2 regions of the Thiomonas sp. X19 genome follow, and region 2 is predicted to be linked to the other one. Evidence: predicted binding sites of a transcription regulator. Region 2 holds the regulator's gene; the other holds the start of a gene.
The links. The regulator LexA, encoded in region 2, represses DNA repair genes until DNA is damaged. The targets are predictions, from matches to a motif close to ACTGTATNNNNATACAGT.
Positions count from the first base shown of each region.

Region 1 (10,244 bases), 580 kb from region 2:
TTCCGAAAGCCGAGGACCCGCACGCAGCGGGCCCTCGGCTTTCGGGTTTCTGGCTCGCGCCTCAGCTCAAGACCACCATGCTCAGGCGGCGGCGGTAGCTTTCCACCGTGGGGTCGGTGGCGGGCGCCTGGCCTTCCGCGGGCTTGACCACCGGCGGCGCGATCAGTTCGAGGATGGCGACATAAGCCTTGCGTGCGGCATCCTCGTTCCAGCTCTTGTCGCGCATCAGGATGTCGAGCAGTTCGTCCATCGCCTCGGTCCAGCGCTGCCCCGCCATGTGGTGTTGGGCCAGGGCGAAGCGGGCGGCGAAGTCGCGCTTGTTCGTGGCGATTGCCGCTTGCAGCGTGGCGATGTCGGCAGCCGCTGCCGCGGCGTCGATGGCGTCCAGCCAGTGCTTCAGCGCACTCGCCAGGCGGTCGAGGGCCACCTTGCCGGCCAGCGGCTCGAAGGCGCGGCGCGCGTCGTCCAGGCGGCCCTCCTGCAGCAGCAGCTTGACATACTCGCCGCGCGCCGCATCGTTCGCGGGGTTGGTGGCCAGCGCTTGTTGCAGTTGCTCCAACTCGGAGACGGGCGCGGCGTCTGCCATGGCATCCGGCGCCTCGTGAGCGTCATCCTGGTCCGTGGAGGCAGGCACATGCTTGTCGAGGAACTCACGAATCTGCCCTTCGGGCAGAGCGCCGACAAAGCCGTCCACCGGCTGGCCGTCCTTCATCAGCACCACCATCGGAATGCTGCGCACGCCGAAAGCCTTGGCGAGTTCCTGCTCTTCCTCGGTGTTGACCTTCACCAGTTTGAAGCGGCCGCCGTAACTGGTTTCCAGCTTTTCCAGCACCGGACCCAGGCTGCGGCAAGGGCCGCACCACGGCGCCCACAGGTCCACCAGAACGGGCATGGTCTTCGAGGTTTCGACCACCTCGGTTTCGAAATTGGCTAGGTTTGCGTCGATCATGATGAGTTCTCCAAAACGCATAGATGGGGGCGCCACGGCCGATTTCCAGGGCGCACCGCAGGGCAGGGCGTGGGGGCTTGCAGGGCGGGCCTGAGCGTCAGCCGCAAGCATACCGGCCCCCGTAAAATGGGCGGATTTCGGAGCAAGCCGGAACAGCTCCGCATCAACAAGCAACACGAAAGAAAACGGCATGGCCTTGATCGGTGTGGTGATGGGTTCGAGTTCCGACTGGGACGTGATGCGGCATGCGGCCGAGATGCTGGCACGCTTCGACGTGGCGCACGAGGCCCGCGTGGTCTCGGCCCACCGCATGCCCGACGCCTTGTTCGCCTACGCCGAGGCCGCACGCGGCCGCGGCCTGGCGGCCATCATCGCCGGCGCCGGCGGCGCGGCCCATTTGCCCGGCATGCTGGCGGCCAAGACCACCGTGCCGGTGCTGGGCGTGCCCGTGCCCAGCAAGTATTTGCGCGGTGAAGACTCGCTCCTGTCCATCGTGCAGATGCCCAAGGGCATTCCGGTGGCAACCTTCGCCATCGGCGAGGCCGGGGCGGCCAATGCCGCGCTGTTCGCGCTGGCCATGCTGGCGGCGCACGACGCGGCGCTGCAGGCCCGGCTCGACGCCTTTCGCGCCGGGCAAACCGCACAGGCCGAGGCCATGCGTGTCGGGCTTTGATGGCGCCAGCGCCTGCTGTGCCGGCGGTCTCGTTGGCTTGTTCGGCGTTGTTCCGCGCCAAGCCCCGCGTGCGCTTTGCCAGAGCGTACGCGCCAGCTTTTCTCACACCATTTTTGCGCTGATGCCCGCATGACAGCCCATCCCACAGACTTCATCGCCCCCGGCGCGACCCTGGGCGTGCTCGGCGGTGGCCAGCTCGGACGCATGTTCGCGCAGGCGGCGCAAGCCGCTGGTTACACCGTGGCGGTGCTGGAACCCGACGCGCACGCGCCGGCCGCCCAGGTCACGCCGAACCATGTCCGCGCGTCATACGACGATGCCGACGCCTTGCACCAACTCGCGCGCATCACGGCGGCCGTGACCATCGAGTTCGAGAACGTTCCGGCCGCGACGCTCGACTGGCTGGACGCGCATGTGCAACTCGCGCCGCACGCGCCTGCCGTGGCCGTGTGCCAGGACCGCAGCGCCGAGAAGGCTCTGTTCACGCGCCTGGGCGTGGCCTGCGCGCCGCATGCGGTCATCGCCAGCGAGGCCGATGCGCGCACCGCGCACATCGAATCGCTGCTGCCCGGCATTTTGAAAACCGCGCGCCTGGGCTATGACGGCAAGGGCCAGATGACGGTGGCCAGCGCTGCCGATTTGCCTGCCGCCTGGCGTGCCCTCGGCGGCGTGACTTGCGTGCTGGAGCGCAAGCTCGACCTGCGCCAGGAGCTGTCCGTCATCCTGGCCCGTGGGCGGGATGGCCAGATCGTCCACCTGCCGCCGCAGCAGAACCTGCACCGCGACGGCATTCTGTTCGCCAGCTTCGCGCCGCCTTCCGCCTTGGAACCCGCCCTGGCGCAGCGCGCGGTGCAGGCCGCCCAGGCCATCGCCCGGGGGCTGGACTACGTGGGCGTGTTGTGCGTGGAATTTTTCGTGCTCGACGACGGCAGCCTGGTGGCCAACGAAATGGCGCCGCGCCCGCACAACTCCGGCCATCACACGCTGGACTCTTGCGACGTCTCGCAATTCGACCTGCAAGTGCGCGCCCTCGTCGGCGCCCCATTGGTCGCGCCGCGCCAGCACAGCCCCGCCGTCATGCTCAACTTGCTGGGCGATGTTTGGTTCGACCCCTCCGGCCAGCAGCGCGAGCCCGACTGGGCCGGTGTGCTGGCCCTGCCCGGCGCGCACCTGCATCTCTATGGCAAACGCGAGCCGCGCCGCGCACGCAAGATGGGCCACCTCACCTTCACCGCAGCCACAACGGCACAAGCCGCCCAGGCCGCACTGCAGGCTTGCAGCGTGCTCGGGCTGGAGCCCTTCTGATGCAAGCCGAAGGCCGTGGGCCACGGCGGGTCACGGAGGCCACCGTTCATTCCCGCGAGATCGTCCAGGCCGCACGCTTGCTCGAAGCCGGAGAACTCGTCGGCCTGCCCACCGAGACGGTGTACGGCCTGGCCGCAGACGCCGCCAACCCGCAGGCCGTGGCGAAGATCTACGCCGCCAAGGGCCGACCGGCGAATCATCCGGTCATCGTCCACCTGCACCGCGACGCCGACCCCTTGCGCTGGGCGGCCGAACTGCCCGATGCGGCGCGCAATCTCATCGCCGCCTTCTGGCCCGGCCCGCTGACGCTGGTCCTGCCGCGCCGCGCAGGCGTCGCCGAGGCCTGCGCCGGCGGCCAAGACACCATTGCCCTGCGCTGCCCCGACCACCCCGTGGCTCAGGCCGTGCTGGCTTTGTTCCAGGGCGGGCAGGGTGGCTTGGCCGCGCCTTCGGCCAACCGTTTCGGCCGCATCAGCCCCACGACCGCGGCCCATGTGCGTGCCGAATTGGGCGCGGCCGTGGCCCTGGTGCTCGACGGCGGCCCCTGTGCCGTGGGCATCGAAAGCACCATCGTCGACTGCACGCGCCTGCAAGCCATGGACGGCTTGCCACGCATCCTGCGGCCTGGCGGCGTGGAGGCGCAGGCCATCGCGGCCGTGCTGGGCTGCACAGAGCAAAGCCTGTTGGCGTTGCCCGACCCGCACCTCGACGCCCGACTGCAACCCCAGCGCGCGGGGATGGCGCCGGGTATGGCTATGCACGCAACGGACGCAGCGCCGGAGGCCCCGCGCGTGCCCGGCGCCCTGGCTTCGCACTACGCCCCGGCCACCCCCTTGCGCTTGTTGCAAGCCGATGCGCTCGACACCGCCTGGCCGAGTGCGCAGCGCATTGGGGTGCTGGCGCCGCGGAGCGCACCGGGCGCCAATCCCCAATCACGCTGGCTGGCCATGCCGGCCGATGCCCAGGCTTACGCCCAGGCGCTTTACGCGGCACTGCGGGAACTGGACGCCGCCGGGCTCAAGGCCATCTGGGCGCAGACACTGCCTGCCGATGCCGGTTGGGACGCGGTGCGCGACCGCCTGCAACGGGCCGCAGCCGACAAGCGCTGAGGATTTCGCGCGACGCAACGGCGTTTTTCAGCATCGCGCACGCTCCATCCGGCCCAGCAGGCGAGCGACGCCTCAGTCGATGCGCAGCCGTCGCCATCGCCCCGCGGCTGGCCGTCTGTTTCCTTACCAGCCAACTTGCTCATCCATGGCCGTGAAGCATTGGGCCGGCCCAATATCTCGCCCAGGGGCGCAAGCCAGCAGATTTCCACGCTTGTGCCAATTTGTTACACAACTGGCGGATTTTCGCAACCCGGGGTTTTCTCACTTGCCACCCTTCGCCACTTCGCTTAATCTAAACGAACGGTCGTGCTTTTACCGTGACAGGGCTGCAGGCGGAACTTGAGCTGCAGCCGATTGACCACAACATTCTGGAGACATCGGCATGCGTTATCCCATTTGGACTGCGCTGGCATTGGCCAGCGCATTGGCTCTTGCAGGTTGCGGTGGAGGCGGCAGCTCCAGCGCCCCGACCTTATCGACCGTCAGCAGCGTCAACGCGTCGAGCAAGGCTCCGACAGCGGCGCCTGCGGGTGGGTTCAAGGCCGTCGTGGCGTTTGGCGACAGCTTGTCTGACGATGGGGCATATACCCTTGCGGCAGTCAGTACCTACGGGGCTCAAGTGTCGTTTACGGGGCTGCCGTATCCAGCAGGCGGTCAGTTCACGATCAATGGCGCTGCCACTGGAAACTGGACCAATGTCTTGGCCAAGAGCATGGGCCTTGGTTTGACCCCGAATCTCATCGGCTACGGTACGGCGCAAGGCCCGGTCTATCTCACTTTGCAGGGCCCGACATCGCCCGGCGCTACGCCGCCATTTTGCGCATTTTCGGTCCAAGGGTCGTGTACCAATTTCGCCCAGGGCGGCTCCATGGTCAGCAACCCGAATGGCATCGGCCATAGCACCGGCGCGCTCACCATTCCCGTGACCCAGCAGGTGCAGAACTATCTCACCCAGTTCAGTACGTTCACCAGTGGCCAACTCATTACCGTGCTTGCCGGCAACAACGACATTTTCACCGCGCTGGGCAATGTGAGCACGCAGGTGACCCAGGCTGTGACGCAAGCCGCGACCCAGGCGGCGCAGGCCGGTACTCCGCTGACACCGGCCCAGATCGCCACAGTGCAGCAGCAGGCGACTTCGCAAGCTGTGGCGGTGGCACAAGCCACCGTGGGTGCGGCAGCCGATCAACTGGCTGGCGTGGTGCAAAACATCATCGCCAAGGGCGGGCAGTACGTCTTGGTCTACACCTTGCCCGATTCCTCCGTCACACCATTCGGCCGCGGCCTGCCTTACACCGGCGCATCACCACCCGCCGCTCCCCCCGCCGGCTATGTGTGCAACAACCAGGACCCAACCCAGCCCTGCTATTTGTTGTCCAACCTCGTGCAGGTGTTCAACCAGCGCTTGACGAATGACTTGCAGGGCCAGCCGGTGAAGATGCTCGATGGCTTCGCCTTGCTGAATCAGGAAATGGCCGATCCTTCCCAGTTTGGCTTCACCAACACCACCACGCCCTGGTGCAATCCGGCGACCACCAGTTCCCTGTTGTGCAACGTGAACACACCCTTCACTGCCGCCGGCGCCACCAGCGCCAATCTGAGTACTTGGCTATTCGCCGATTCGGTTCACCCCACACCCGCCGGTTATCAGGTCATCGCCAACGCAACTTTGCAGGCGATGAAGGGTTTCGGCTGGGCGCAATGACCACACGACAAGGAGATCTCACATGACAACTTTTCTGCGTCAATCATCCTGGTCGCTGGCTCCGGTTGCGGCCGCTCTGACGCTGGCCGCGGTTTTTGCCGCACCCAGCGCCCATGCGGATTCGGCCACGCCCAATACCGTGTTCGTCGGCCTGGCCTATCTGCAAAATCATTCCAGCTCGGCGGACTTGAGCGGCTACAACACGCCGCCCGGCTTGAACCTGAACGTTGGCAATGCCACGACGCTCGGCTTGACCTTTGTCCGCGACCTGCCGGGGCCCTGGAGCTTCGAGTTGGTGCTGGGCTATCCGCCCCGGGTGCGAACCGACGCCATGGGCGCCAACTGGGCCAAGGTCGGCGTCAAACCCGGAGTGGGCATCACCGATGTCGACGTCATCTCGCCCACGGCCTTCATCAACTACCACATCCTCGGCAAGCAATCGAAGTGGGATCCCTTCGTCGGTCTGGGCATCAACTACACGCGCTTCACCAACACCAAGGCGCTCAGTTCGCTCACCGACCATCTCGGCCCCACCCAGATCAGTCTGTCGGACTCCTGGGGCGCAGCAGCGCATGTCGGGCTGATCTATCACATCGACCCGCGCTGGTCGGTGGTCGGAACAGTGGCCGTCGCCGATGTGCAGAGCGATCTGACGTCCACGTCCTATTCGCCGATCAATCCCAGTCTCATCACCTCGCAGGCCAAGACGCACATCAACTTCCATCCCATCGTCTACACCGTGGCAGTGGGCTACAGCTTCTGAGTCAGTTGTGCAGGTGCCTGTTCAAAAGGGGCGCAAGCCCCTTTTTTCTTGGGCTCGGTGCGTGTGTTCGGCTGTTTTTATATACAGGTGTGATAAATTCTGATCCATCGTGAAACAATCGGGGCAGGACAAATGGAACAGGGCAAAACCATGGTGAGCGCGGAAAAGGCCAAGGCACTGGCTGCCGCGCTGTCACAGATTGAAAAACAGTTCGGCAAGGGTTCCATCATGCGCCTGGGCGAGGGCGAGGTGGTGGAGGACATCCAGGTCGTGTCCACCGGCTCGCTGGGGCTCGACATCGCCCTCGGTGTGGGCGGCCTGCCGCGCGGCCGGGTGGTGGAAATCTACGGCCCCGAATCCTCAGGCAAGACCACGCTGACGCTGCAGGTCATTGCCCAGATGCAAAAGCTCGGCGGCGTTTGCGCCTTCATCGACGCGGAACATGCGCTGGACTCGCAATACGCCCAGAAGCTGGGCGTCAACCTGCAAGACCTGCTGATCTCCCAGCCCGACACCGGCGAGCAGGCGCTGGAAATCGTCGATGCGCTGGTGCGCTCCGGTTCGGTCGACCTGGTCGTGGTCGACTCGGTCGCCGCGCTCACGCCCAAGGCTGAAATCGAAGGGGAAATGGGCGATTCGCTGCCGGGGCTGCAAGCGCGGCTGATGAGCCAGGCGCTGCGCAAGCTCACCGGCAGCATCAAGCGCACCAACACCATGGTGATCTTCATCAACCAGATCCGCATGAAAATCGGCGTCATGTTCGGCAATCCCGAAACCACCACCGGTGGCAACGCGCTCAAGTTCTACGCCTCGGTGCGCCTGGACATCCGCCGCATCGGCGCCATCAAGAAAGGCGAGGAAGTCATCGGCTCCGAGACCAAGGTCAAGGTGGTGAAGAACAAGGTGGCGCCGCCGTTCAAGCAGGCCGAATTCGACATTCTGTATGGCGAGGGCATTTCGCGCGAAGGCGAAATCATCGACCTCGGCGTGAACGCCAAGATCGTCGATAAATCCGGTGCCTGGTATGCCTACAAAGGTGAAAAAATCGGTCAGGGCAAGGACAATGCCCGCGAGTTCCTGAAAGAGAACCCGGCCATCGCCACTGAAATCGAAAACGCCGTGCGCGAACAACTCGGCGTGCCCGGCCTGCAAGCTGCCGCAGTTTCAGTGGACGCGTGAGCGGCAGGCACGTCCCCAAGCAAACCGCCGGGTCGTCCCAAGGTTCGCGATCCCCGTCGGGGTGCGGGGTGGCGCAAGACGAACCCCCTGGGGGAACCAGCAGTCTCAAGGCGCGGGCCTTGAGACTGCTGACCATGCGCGAGCACAGCCGTGCCGAGCTTGAACGCAAACTCTCGCGCACCCGCAAGGCGGGCGACCTTCCGCCCGATCGGGCGGAGCTCGCTGCCATGCTGGATGAGCTACAGACGCTTGGCCTGCTCGACGAGCAGCGTTTCGCCGAATCCCTGGTGCGCAGGCGATCGGTCAAGTACGGCAGCCAGCGCATCGGCCAGGAACTGCGCATGCACGGGTTGGACGAGGGCACTGTGAGCGGCGCGCTTGACGCGCTCAACGCGCCCTTGCAGGACGATCTGGCGCGGGCGTTGCGCATTCTGCGCAAGCGCCATCCCGAGCCTGTGAGCAGCCCCCAGGAGCATGCGCGGCAGCAGCGTTTCCTGGCTGCGCGTGGCTTCCCGCACGATGTGATACGGCAGGCGATGAAGCTGCATGCCGCGACGCACCGAAAGGGCGCCATGGACGACGCCCCGGACTCTGACCCGCATGAAGACCCGCAGGAGCATCCTGACGACACTCCACCGCCCGACGCTGCCGATTGAATGGGCGGCATCCCCGCCGTATGCACTGCTAAACTTAAATTTTTGCGCTGCATCAATTCCCGTGTCACCGACCGAAAACCAGAACAAAGCGCCGCCTCTAGCCACGTCAGCTCCCGCTGAGGGCCTCGCGCATGTCGCACGCTCGACCTCCCGCCGCCTGGTGCAAACGCGGTCCATCAGCCTGCAGGTTTATGCCCGTGACGATGGTCTGTGGGACATCGAGGCCGAGTTGATCGACACCAAAACGCGCGATTTCGAGCTGACTGCCGGCCTGCGCCGCGCCGGGCAGCCCATTCACCACATGCGGCTGACCTTGACCATCGACATCGCGTTTCACATCGTCGACGCCGACGCGCATACCTTGGCCGCGCCCTATCCCGGCTACTGCGAAGACTATGGCGACGCCTACCGCAGTCTCATCGGCCTGAACCTGATGCATGGCTTCTCGCCTGCGGTCAGGCAACGCTTGCACGGGGCTCTGGGCTGCACCCACATCACCGAACTCACCCGCGTCCTGCCCACGGCCGCCATCCAGGCGTTTGCCGGCGAAGTGGTGCGCCCGGAAGCCAGCGAGGGCAAGCAGCCCTTCCAACTCGACCGCTGTCACGCGCTCCGCCTGGACGGCCCCGCCGTGCTGCGCTATTACCCCCGCTGGGCCAGGCCTGCGGCGCACAATTCCGACAGCAGCGTGAGCGCCGGCGGTGCTTCGCGATCCGGCTGACGACACGCATTCCAATCCACCTGAAGCGCCTGTTCAACTCCACCCTAACCTGCCAGAGGCCTCCGAACATGAAGATTCACGAATACCAGGGCAAACAGATCTTGCGCGAATGCGGGGTGTCCGTGCCACGCGGCGCGCCCGCGTACACGGTGGATGAGGCCGTGCATGCGGCGCAGCAACTCGGCGGGCCGGTGTGGGTGGTCAAGGCGCAGATCCACGCCGGCGGGCGCGGCAAGGGCGGGGGCGTGAAGCTGGCGCGCTCGGTGGAGGAGGTGCGCACCCTGGCCGGGCAGATGCTTGGCATGCAACTCATCACCCACCAGACCGGGCCTGCGGGCCAGACCGTGCGGCGGCTGCTGATCGAAGAAGGCGCCGACATCCGCCAGGAGTACTACGCCGGGCTGGTGATCGACCGCGCGGCGCAATGCGTGGTGGTGATGGCCTCCAGCGAGGGCGGCATGGACGTCGAAGACGTCGCCGCCCACAGCCCCGAGAAGATCCACAAGGTGTGGGTCGATCCGCTCACCGGCCTGCAAGACGCCGACGCGCTGGCCCTGTGCGCCAAGATCGGCCTGCCCGAAGCCAGCCGGGCCCAAGGCGCCGCCGCCCTGCAAGGGCTGTACCGCGCCTTCTGGGACAACGACGCCTCGCTGGCCGAGATCAACCCCCTCATCGTGCAAGGCGACGGCAGCGTCAAGGCCCTGGACGCCAAGTTCAACATCGACGACAACGCCCTGTTCCGCCACCCCGAGCTGCAAGCCCTGCGCGACCTCGACGAAGAAGACCCCGCAGAGATCGAAGCCTCCAAGCACGAGTTGTCCTACATCCAGCTCGACGGCAACATCGCCTGCCTGGTCAACGGCGCCGGCCTGGCCATGGCCACCATGGACACCATCAAGCTGTTCGGCGGCGAGCCGGCCAACTTCCTCGACGTCGGCGGCGGCGCCACGGCCGAGAAAGTCACCGCCGCGTTCAAGATCATGCTGCACAACCCGCATGTCAAAGCCATCCTGGTGAACATCTTCGGCGGCATCATGCGCTGCGACACCATCGCCGAAGGGCTGATTGCCGCCAGCCAGGCCGTGGCGCTCAAGGTGCCGCTGGTGGTGCGCATGAAGGGCACCAACGAGGACATCGGCAAGCAGATGCTGGCCGAGTCCGGCCTGCCCATCATCAGCGCCGAA
Region 1 is NZ_LT605203.1:4,158,818-4,169,061, reverse strand. It holds gene trxA (thioredoxin) at 62-949, opposite strand; gene purE (5-(carboxyamino)imidazole ribonucleotide mutase) at 1,140-1,622, shown strand; gene THIX_RS20300 (5-(carboxyamino)imidazole ribonucleotide synthase) at 1,752-2,927, shown strand; gene THIX_RS20295 (L-threonylcarbamoyladenylate synthase) at 2,927-4,036, shown strand; gene THIX_RS20290 (SGNH/GDSL hydrolase family protein) at 4,419-5,741, shown strand; gene THIX_RS20285 (OmpW family protein) at 5,764-6,504, shown strand; gene recA (recombinase RecA) at 6,637-7,683, shown strand; gene THIX_RS20275 (regulatory protein RecX) at 7,803-8,339, shown strand; gene THIX_RS20270 (DUF2889 domain-containing protein) at 8,497-9,060, shown strand; gene sucC (ADP-forming succinate--CoA ligase subunit beta) at 9,129-10,244, shown strand, end outside.
Region 1: a site for LexA is predicted at 6,575-6,592, ahead of recA (recombinase RecA). Genes of this name have one in related genera too.

Region 2 (10,244 bases):
TTTTGGATAGCTGCCGATCGTCCCCGAAGGACCTCAAATCACTCCCACTCGATCGTCGCCGGTGGTTTGGAGGAGACGTCGTACGTCACGCGGTTGATGCCGCGCACTTCGTTGATGATGCGGCTGGACACTTTTTTCAGCAGGGCGTAGGGAAGCTCGGCCCAGTCGGCGGTCATGAAGTCGCTGGTCTGCACCGCGCGCAGCGCAACCACGTAGTCGTAGGTGCGTCCGTCGCCCATCACGCCAACGCTCTTGATGGGTAGGAACACGGCAAAGGCCTGGCTGGTGAGGTCGTACCAGCTCTTGCCCGTGGCCTCGTCCTTGAAGGCGCGCAGTTCCTCGATGAAGATGGCATCGGCGCGGCGCAGCAGGTCGGCGTACTGGGGCTTGACCTCGCCGAGAATGCGCACGCCCAGGCCGGGGCCGGGGAAGGGATGGCGATACACCATCTCGGGCGGCAGACCCAGCGCCACGCCGAGCTCGCGCACCTCGTCCTTGAACAACTCGCGCAGCGGCTCCAGCAGCTTGAGGCCGAGCGTTTGCGGCAGCCCGCCGACGTTGTGGTGGCTCTTGATGGTGGTGGCCTTCTTGGTCTTGGCGCCACCGGACTCGATCACGTCCGGGTAAATAGTGCCTTGCGCCAGCCATTTGGCATTCACCAGCTTTTTCGCCTCGCGCTGAAAGACTTCGACGAACTCGCGGCCGATGATCTTGCGCTTCTGTTCCGGGTCCTGCACCCCTGCCAAGGCGCCGAGAAATTCTGCACTCGCATCCACGTGCACGACCTTGGCATGCAAGCGCCCGGCGAACATCTCCATGACCAATTGCGCTTCGTTCAGGCGCAGCAGGCCGTGGTCGACGAACACGCAGGTGAGCTGGTCGCCGATGGCGCGGTGGATCAGCGCCGCGGCCACGCTGGAATCGACCCCGCCGGAGAGCCCAAGGATGATCTCCTCCTCGCCAACCTGCTCGCGGATGCGGGCCACGGCTTCGGCGATGTAGTCACCCATGATCCAGTCACCCCTGCAGCCGCAAATCCCGCGCACGAAGCGCGTGAGGATGGCCTTGCCCTGCACGGTGTGCGTCACCTCGGGATGAAACTGCACGGCGTAGTAGCCGCGCGCCTCGTCGGCCATGCCGGCAATCGGGCAGCTTGGCGTGGACGCCATCAGTTTGAAACCTGGTGGCAGCGCCGTGACCTTGTCGCCATGGCTCATCCAGACCTTGAGCATGCCGTGGCCTTCGGGCGTGCTGAAATCTTCGATGCCATCGAACAAACGGGCATGGCCATGCGCCCGTACCTCGGCGTAGCCGAACTCACGGTGGACAGAGGCCTCGACCTGTCCACCCAACTGTTCGGTCATCGTGAACATGCCGTAGCAAATACCTAGCACCGGCACGCCCACCTCCCAAACCGCCTGCGGTGCGCGCAGCTCGTGGTCCTCATAGGTGCTGGCGTGGCTGCCTGAGAGGATGATGCCCTTGAGCCCCTTTTGCGCCATCTCGCGGATGAAGGCGTCGCCCACATCGTTCGGGTGGATTTCGCAGTACACATGCGCTTCGCGCACGCGGCGGGCAATAAGCTGAGTCACCTGGGAACCGAAGTCCAGGATCAGGATGGTGTCGTGCATGAAGGCGGGTTCAAGTGCAATGAGGCCATGGCGGAATGGCGATCGCCGCCACTCCGCCCCTGTGTCAATCGACGTGGTAGTTGGGTGCTTCCTTCGTGATCTGCACGTCGTGGACATGGCTTTCGCGCATGCCGGCCGAGGTGATTTCGACGAACTGCGCCTGCCCGCGCATGGCGTCGATGCTGGCGCAGCCGCAATAGCCCAGGGACGAGCGCACGCCGCCGACCAACTGATAGAGGATGGCGGCAAGCGAGCCTTTGTAAGGCACCCGGCCTTCGATGCCCTCGGGCACGAATTTCTCGGCTCCCGCAGCGGCCGAAGCATGGGTGCCGTCCTGGAAGTAGCGGTCGGCCGACCCGGCGTTCATCGCGCCGATGGAACCCATGCCGCGGTAGGTCTTGTAGGAGCGACCCTGGAACAAAATCACTTCGCCCGGCGCCTCTTCGGTCCCGGCGAACATGCTGCCCATCATCACCGTATGCGCGCCGGCGGCAATGGCCTTGGAGATGTCGCCCGAATAACGCACCCCGCCGTCGGCCACCAGCGGCACGCCGCTGCCGGCCAGCGCCTGCGCCACATTGGCAATGGCCGTGATCTGCGGCACACCGACGCCGGCAACGATACGGGTGGTGCAGATGGAGCCTGGCCCGATGCCGACCTTGACGCCGTCCGCCCCCACATCGGCCAGCGCCCGCGCCGCCTCGGCCGTGGCGATGTTGCCGCCGATCACGTCCACATCCGGGTAGTGCTGCTTGACCCAGCGCACGCGGTCGATCACGCCCTGGCTGTGGCCGTGCGCGGTGTCCACCACGATCACGTCCACCCCGGCGCGCACCAAAGCCTCCACGCGCTCCTCGGTGCCGTCGCCCACACCCACGGCAGCGCCGACGCGCAGCTTGCCTTGCGGGTCGCGCGCCGCGTTGGGACGTTCGGTGGCTTTCTGGATGTCTTTCACCGTCATCAAGCCGCGCAGCTCGTAGGCGTCGTTGATCACCAGCACGCGTTCCAGCCGGTACCTGTGCATCAGCGCCTTGGCTTCGTCCACCGTGGCGCCTTCACGCACCGTGACCAGCCGCTCGCGTGGGGTCATGATGTCGCGCACAGGCGAGTCGAACCGCGTCTCGAAACGCAAATCGCGGTTGGTGACGATGCCCACCACCTTGCCGTTCTCGATCACCGGAAAACCCGAAATGCCATGCTGGCGTGACAGGTTGACCACGTCGCTGATCTTGACGCTCGGCGAAATGGTGATCGGATCCTTCAGCACTCCGGATTCGTAGCGCTTGACACGCGCCACCTCCGTGGCCTGCGCCTTGGGTGTGAGGTTTTTGTGGATGATGCCGATACCGCCTTCCTGGGCCATGGCAATGGCCAACTTGGACTCGGTCACCGTGTCCATCGCCGCCGAAATCAGCGGAATGTTCAGGCGCACGCGGCGTGTGAGCTGGGTGGAAAGGCTGGTGTCTTTGGGTAGAACTTGAGAATAAGCCGGGACCAGTAACACGTCGTCAAAGGTCAACGCTTTTCCGAGCAGGCGCATAAATCCTCCAGGCGCAAAAGGCGATGATAAAAGACCGCGCGCTCTCGCACTCGGGCGCACAGGTGCGGCATGCCCGCAACACCTGCCCGAATGTGAGGCTGCAAGCCATGAAAACAGGGCTTTGCGGCGGGCAAATGGCTTAAGCTTTTGCACAAACATGGAGCCATGAATGCCCGCAGTCGCCTCCGTCCGCACCCCAAGCCGCTTGCTGCATGCTGGCGCCGTGCCTGCCGCCTTGTTCGCTGTGGCCAGCCTTTTCATGGTCCAGTCCGCCATGGCTCAATGGAAATGGATTTCCCCCGCCGGCGTGGTGCAGTACAGCGACCTGCCGCCGCCGCCGAATATTCCACTCAAAAACATCCTGGCCAAACCGGCCGCCGCTTCCATGCGGACACATGCGCCGGCGGCAACGACGGCTTCTGGCCCTGCATCCGCCTCGGCGCCAGCGGCGAAGGACACAGCGCAGTCTCAAGCGCAAACCCAAGCCACGCGCGAGCTGCAGCAAAAGCTGGAGCAAGACAAGCGCGCCAAGGAAGCGGCGCAACGTTTGCAACAAGAGGTTGGCGCACAAGCCAGGCAGGCCAACTGCCAACAGGCGCAGCGCCAGTTGCAGACGCTCGACAGTGGCGTGCGCCTGGCCGAGATGGACGCGCAGGGTAACCGCGCCTTTCTCACCGACGCCCAACGTACCGCGCAGCGCCAGCAGGCCATGGCTGCGGTTGCGAACTACTGCCGCTGAGAGCGCCATGACGCCCGCTCGCTTGCCGCCGGAGCGAGCAGCATCGGTTGTTTTTATCTTGGCCCGCCGCCTGTTTCAGCGCGCATCTTGGGCGGTGATTCAGCCTGTTGCAGCAGCCAGTTCCAGCATCAGGCGGATGCGAATCTTGATGGCGTTCAAGCCGTCGAAGTCACCTCCAGACAAAGCTCCCACGCGCGAGGCGTAAGCCACCCTGATGCCGGCTGCCTCGGCCTCGTCGAGGGCAGTTTGCAGCTGCTCATGCACCGTGCCGCTGCCCGTTCCCAGCACCACCAAACCCGCCAGCTTGTGGCTTGGATCGCCGCTTTGCGATGCCTGCATCAAGGCCCGCACCACCGCGCCGTCTGCGCCCGCATGGCTATGCACCAACTCCACGCGGGGCCAGCTTCCCCTTGGGGGTTGCCATGGTGTCTGCGGCAACGGGCCTGGCGGTTGCGACGGCAGCTGGCGCGTGATCTGCACGCCCTGCACGCCGACGAAACCGAGCGGGCCGCGTTCGCCGGACGAGAACGCATCCACCGCCGTCGGCTGTGCTTTGCTCACATCGCAAGCGCTATGAATGCGCCCATGCAGCACGCAGACCACGCCAAGCCCTCGTGCCTGCAGGCACGCGGCGACTTGCACCGCGTCGTACAGATTGCGCGGCCCGTCGGCCGAGAGCGCCGTGGCGGGCCGCATCGCTGCGGTCAAGACCACAGGCTTGCCAGCCGGCAGCACGCAATGCAGGAAGTAGGCGGTTTCCTCCAGCGTGTCGCTGCCATGGGTGACGACGCAGCCGGCCACGTCACCCTGCTGCAACCCGTCGCGGATGCGGCCGGCGAGTTGCACCCAGACGGCAGCGCCCATGTCCTTGCTGTCGATGCTCGCGATTTGCTCGGCCTGCAAGTTCGCAAGTTGCTCGATGCCGGGTGCGGCAGCAACAAGAGCGGCGATATCGAGCGCGCCGGCCCGGTAGCCAGCCTGTGCCGGATGCGCCGTGGAGACCCCGGCGATGGTGCCTCCGGTACCGAGCACGAGAACTTTGGGCAGGGAAATATCGATTTTTGATTGCATGCGATGATGATCTGGATAAAAATACAGGCTGTTGATGATGACAGTATCCGGCTTAATATTCTGGCCCAGCCTCGAAGCCCAGCCCAGGGGCAAGCACCTTGGATTGGTCCTTTGACTGGCTTGAGAGAGGAAGCACCATGCCGACACCCAGCACCAAGCTTACTGCGCGTCAGGGAGAAATCCTCACGCTCATTTCCAAGGCCATCGAGCGCACCGGCTACCCGCCCACGCGCGCCGAAATTGCCGCCGAACTGGGCTTTCGTTCGGCCAACGCCGCGGAAGATCATCTGCACGCCCTGGCGCGCAAGGGCATGATCGAACTCTCTCCGGGTACGTCGCGCGGCATTCGGCTCACCAGCACCGCCAGGCAAACGGTGCGGCCGGCAACCTGCCGCCCGCTCGCGCGAGCCTTGCCCGGCATGGAACAACTCATGCTGCCGCTCATCGGCCGCGTGGCTGCCGGCAGCCCCATCCTGGCGCAGGAACATATCGAGCAGACCATCGGGGTCGAGGCCCAGATGTTTGCATCCCGGCCTGACTATCTGCTCAAGGTCAAAGGCATGAGCATGCAGGGCGCCGGCATTCTGGATGGCGACCTGCTGGCGGTGAAACAGACGCAGGACGTGCGCAGCGGCCAGATTGTCGTGGCGAGGTTGGGAGATGAGGTCACGGTCAAGCGCCTGCAGCGCAAATCCGGGCACATTGAACTGCTCCCCGAAAACCCGGATTTCGCGCCCATCCTGGTGCAAGCAGATCAGGTTTTCGCGATCGAGGGTCTGGCCGTCGGCCTGATTCGCAACGGCTTTTGACCCAGCCTTGAAGGCTCGCAAACAACGCTCTTGGTGGGTAGCGTCGTTCGGGGCGCTTATTCGTCAGCGGAGCCTGATCTGGGGCCCATGTGCAGCGGCTCGGCGCTGACCAGCATGCCGTCGGCGTCGGCATAGAGCCAATCGCCAGGCCGCACCGAGACGCCCTGAATCCGAACCGCGAGGTCGCGCTGACCAGCGCCCTGTTTGCGCGGCGGCATCGGCATGGTTGCCAAGGCACGTACGCCAACCGGCGCTGCGGCGATTTCGGCGACATCGCGAACACAGCCGTCGATCACCACGCCAGCCCAGCCACTCCGCGCCGCCAGCGCGGCAAGATTGCCGCCAAACAGCGCGTGCCGCATCGAGCCGCCGCCATCCACCACCAGCACCCGTGCCAGACCGGCGCCCTCCAGCGCGGCGCGAACCAGGCTGTTGTCTTCAAAACACTGCACGGTGCTGACTTGGCCGTGAAAGGACTGCAAGCGGCCAAAGTTCCTGAACTGCGGCGGCAAAACCCGAACCAAGCCCGTGGCGATCGCCTCCAAATGCTGATCGCAAAAATCGCAGGTTGAAATCAACGATTGCATGATGTTGCTCCTCATGGTTGAAAGCCCCGCTTGCAGGCTTGTCTTGGCTTCACATTGAAACTGCAAACAGTGCAGCCGCGCATGCTTGAGATCAAGCCGCTCGTCCTAAATAGGGCGGGTTGTGAACAGCTTGTCACTCGGTGGTGTATGCCGACGGCGTTATCCTTGCGCCCTGACGTTTGAACCCTGATGACTCTTTTCATGAGTTCCTTGCTGCACTGGCTCCACCCCTGGTATCCATCCTGGCCGATGGCGCTTTTCCTGCTGGGCGGTGCTGTGCTTTACCTGCGCGGCACACTCAAGCAACACACGCCCTGGTGGCGGCAAATGTGGTTCTGGCTGGGCTGGCTGCTCACGTACCAGGGGCTGCAGACCCAGTGGGACTACTACGCCGAGCATCAGTTCTTTCTGCACATGCTGCAGCAGATGGCGCTGCACGATCTCGGCCCCTTGCTGGTGATGCTTGCCTGGCCCGGGCCCACCTGGCGGGCGGGAATCCCGGCGCGCTGGCGCAGTCGTTATCTGGTGCCCCTGATGCGCACCACGCCGATGCGGGGCCTGACCGATTTCGTGCTCAACCCCTGGATTGCCGGCGCGCTGTTCTCCGGGCTGGTCGTGTTCTGGCTGGTGCCCTTCATCCATGTGGGCGTGATGCTCAACACCACGGTGTACCAGTTGATGAACTGGACCATGGTGTTCGATGGACTGTTGTTCTGGTGGCTGGTGCTCGACCCAAGGCCTGCGCCACCGGCGCATATGCGACCGGGCGGGCGCATTTTCCTGCCCATCGTCGCCATGGTCCCGCAAATGATCCTGGGCGCCGTGCTGGCGCTGACCAGTACCGACTGGTATCCCATCTACACCCTGTGCGGCCGGGCGATATCGGGCATCGACCCGTTGACGGATCAGCATCTCGGCGGCTTGATCCTGTGGATTCCGGCCTCCGGCATCAACGTCATTGCCGCCATGGTGGCCTTGCGGAACTGGATGCGATTGTCGGAACGCGGCCGCTTGCCGGAACCGTCACGCCAAGCTGCTGCACAAAACTCCCCCGATCCCCATCCCGAGCCCAGGCCCAGACCCGCGGGCTGAAGCCGATGGATTGCAGCCGCCGACATCAACAAGAGCCACCGCCTGGCCTCGGCTCAATCGGCTAGCAGCTGTTTGACGTCGTGCACGATGGACGGCACGGGAGAGAGGTCCGAGCCAATCAAGATGCCACGTCCATCCTTGCTGAAGACATAGATGGCGGCGCTGTGGTCAACCACGTAATTGCCGGACTTGTCCTTCTTGCCCAGCCGGTAGGCAACGTGGTAGCGCTTGGCCACATCCTGAATTTCCTGCGGCGTCCCCGTCAGGCCAATGGCTTGCGGACTGAATGCCTGGGTATAAGCACGCAGAATGGGGAGCGTGTCACGGACCGGGTCGACCGAGACCATCAGGATTTGCACATCCTTGCCCTGCGGTCCCAGTTCCTTGACCGCCTCGGCCAGATGCGACATGGTCAAGGGGCAAACATCCGGGCAATGGGTGTAGCCGAAATACAGGATGACCACCTTGCCTTTGTAGTCGGCGGCCGTCACCTTTTGCCCCGTGTCCGAGGTCAGGTTGAACTTCAAGTTGGCCAATACGGCGCTGACATTGTCGAGATCCCAATGCTGCTTTTGGCCGCAAGCCGCAAGTGTGGTGACCAAGGCCAGCGCACCAGCGGCCAGGAGGAGGGTTCTGCGTCGTGCATTCAAGTTCATACTGCAAGCCAAGTGGAAGTTTCGGCCATCATCGTAACCGCTTGAAACGGGGCCGAGAGGCCATATTGCTCTGCGCCTCTCGGCCCTGCACAGCCTGAAGTGGGCGGGCCTTTGCTCTGCGGATGCGGCAGCGCAGGCACATGAGAGACAGGACGCAACGCAAAAGGTTCCGATTACCGGGCGTGGCCTTGCGCGCCGGCAAGGCCACGCCCGAAGGCTTCAATGCACGGTGCGCTCGAACACGATCTGGCCGTCGCGCACGTCCACCGGCACCACCGACTTCGGTCCGAAGCCGCCTTCCAGGATGCGTCTGGACAGCGGATTCTCGATCCGGCTCTGAATCGCGCGCTTCAGGGGCCGCGCACCGAACACCGGGTCGTAGCCAGCCTTGGCAATTTCGGCGATCGCCGCGGCCGACACCTCCAGCTTGATGTCCATCTGCGCCAAGCGGCTTTCCAGCGACTTGAGCTGAATGCGCGCAATGCCTTCGATCTGCACCTGGCTCAGCGCGTGGAACACCACCACCTCGTCGATGCGGTTGAGGAACTCTGGGCGGAAGTGCTGCTTCACCTCGACCCAAACGGCATCACGAATCTCCTCCTGCGGTTGCCCGGCCATGGCCATGATGTGCTGCGAGCCCAGATTCGAGGTCATGACGATGACCGTGTTCTTGAAGTCCACGGTGCGGCCCTGACCGTCCGTCAGGCGGCCGTCGTCGAGCACCTGCAGCAGCACGTTGAACACGTCCGGGTGCGCCTTTTCCACCTCGTCGAGCAGGATCACGCTGTAGGGCTTGCGCCGCACCGCCTCGGTCAGATAGCCGCCCTCCTCATAGCCGACATAGCCCGGCGGCGCGCCAATCAAGCGCGCAACCGAATGCTTCTCCATGAATTCGCTCATGTCGATGCGAATGAGGTGGTCCTGGCTGTCGAACAGAAACTCGGCCAGGGCCTTGCACAGTTCGGTCTTGCCGACACCGGTGGGGCCGAGAAAGAGGAAGGAGCCGTATGGCCGGTTCGGGTCCGACAGGCCTGCGCGCGACCGACGAATGGCGTCGGACACAGCGCGAATCGCCTGATCCTGCCCCACCACCCGCTGGTGCAATTTGTCTTCCATCTGCAGCAGCTTGTCGCGCTCGCCTTGCAGCAACTTGGACAGGGGAATGCCGGTCATGCGGCTGACCACTTCGGCAATTTCCTCCGCCCCCACCTGGGTGCGCAGCAGGCGCGGCGTGGCTTTCCCGCCCCTGGCATGGCCCGCCGATTCCTGGGCCTGGGCGTCTTTCAACTGGCGCTCCAGTTCGGGCAGGCGGCCATATTGCAGTTCGGCCACCTTGTTGAAATCGCCCTTGCGCGTCAGCTCCTCGATCTGGAAGCGCATCGCGTCGATCTGCTCCTTCACCTGCGCCGAACCCTGCACCGCAGCCTTCTCGGCTTTCCAGATTTCTTCGAGGTCGGAATACTCCTTTTGCAGCTTGGCGATTTCGTCTTCGATCAGGCCGAAGCGCTTTTGCGAGGCTTCGTCCTTTTCCTTGCGTACCGCTTCGCGCTCGATCTTGAGCTGGATGATGCGGCGGTCCAGCCGGTCCATCACCTCGGGCTTGGAGTCGATTTCCATCTTGATGCGCGAGCCGGCCTCGTCGATCAGATCGATGGCTTTGTCGGGCAGAAAGCGGTCGGTGATGTAGCGGTGGCTCAGCTCCGCCGCGGCGACGATGGCCGGGTCGGTGATGTCCACGCCGTGGTGCAGTTCATAGCGCTCCTGCAGTCCGCGCAGGATGGCGATGGTCGCCTCCACCGTGGGCTCGTCCACGAGCACTTTCTGGAAGCGGCGCTCCAGGGCGGCGTCTTTCTCAATGTATTTGCGGTACTCGTCCAAGGTGGTGGCGCCAATGCAATGCAGCTCGCCGCGCGCCAAGGCGGGTTTCAGCATATTGCCCGCATCCATCGCGCCTTCGGCCTTGCCGGCGCCGACCACGGTGTGAATTTCGTCGATGAACAGAATCACCCGGCCCTCTTCGGCCGCCACTTCCTTCAGCACGGCCTTCAGCCGCTCCTCGAACTCGCCACGAAACTTGGCGCCCGCCAGCAAGCCGGCCATGTCCAGCACCAGCACACGC
Region 2 is NZ_LT605203.1:3,574,361-3,584,604, forward strand. It holds gene guaA (glutamine-hydrolyzing GMP synthase) at 39-1,631, opposite strand; gene guaB (IMP dehydrogenase) at 1,696-3,171, opposite strand; gene THIX_RS17255 (DUF4124 domain-containing protein) at 3,341-3,910, shown strand; gene THIX_RS17260 (asparaginase) at 4,010-4,981, opposite strand; gene lexA (transcriptional repressor LexA) at 5,119-5,790, shown strand; gene rraA (ribonuclease E activity regulator RraA) at 5,847-6,377, opposite strand; gene THIX_RS17275 (cytochrome c oxidase assembly protein) at 6,579-7,469, shown strand; gene THIX_RS17280 (SCO family protein) at 7,523-8,119, opposite strand; gene clpB (ATP-dependent chaperone ClpB) at 8,345-10,244, opposite strand, start outside.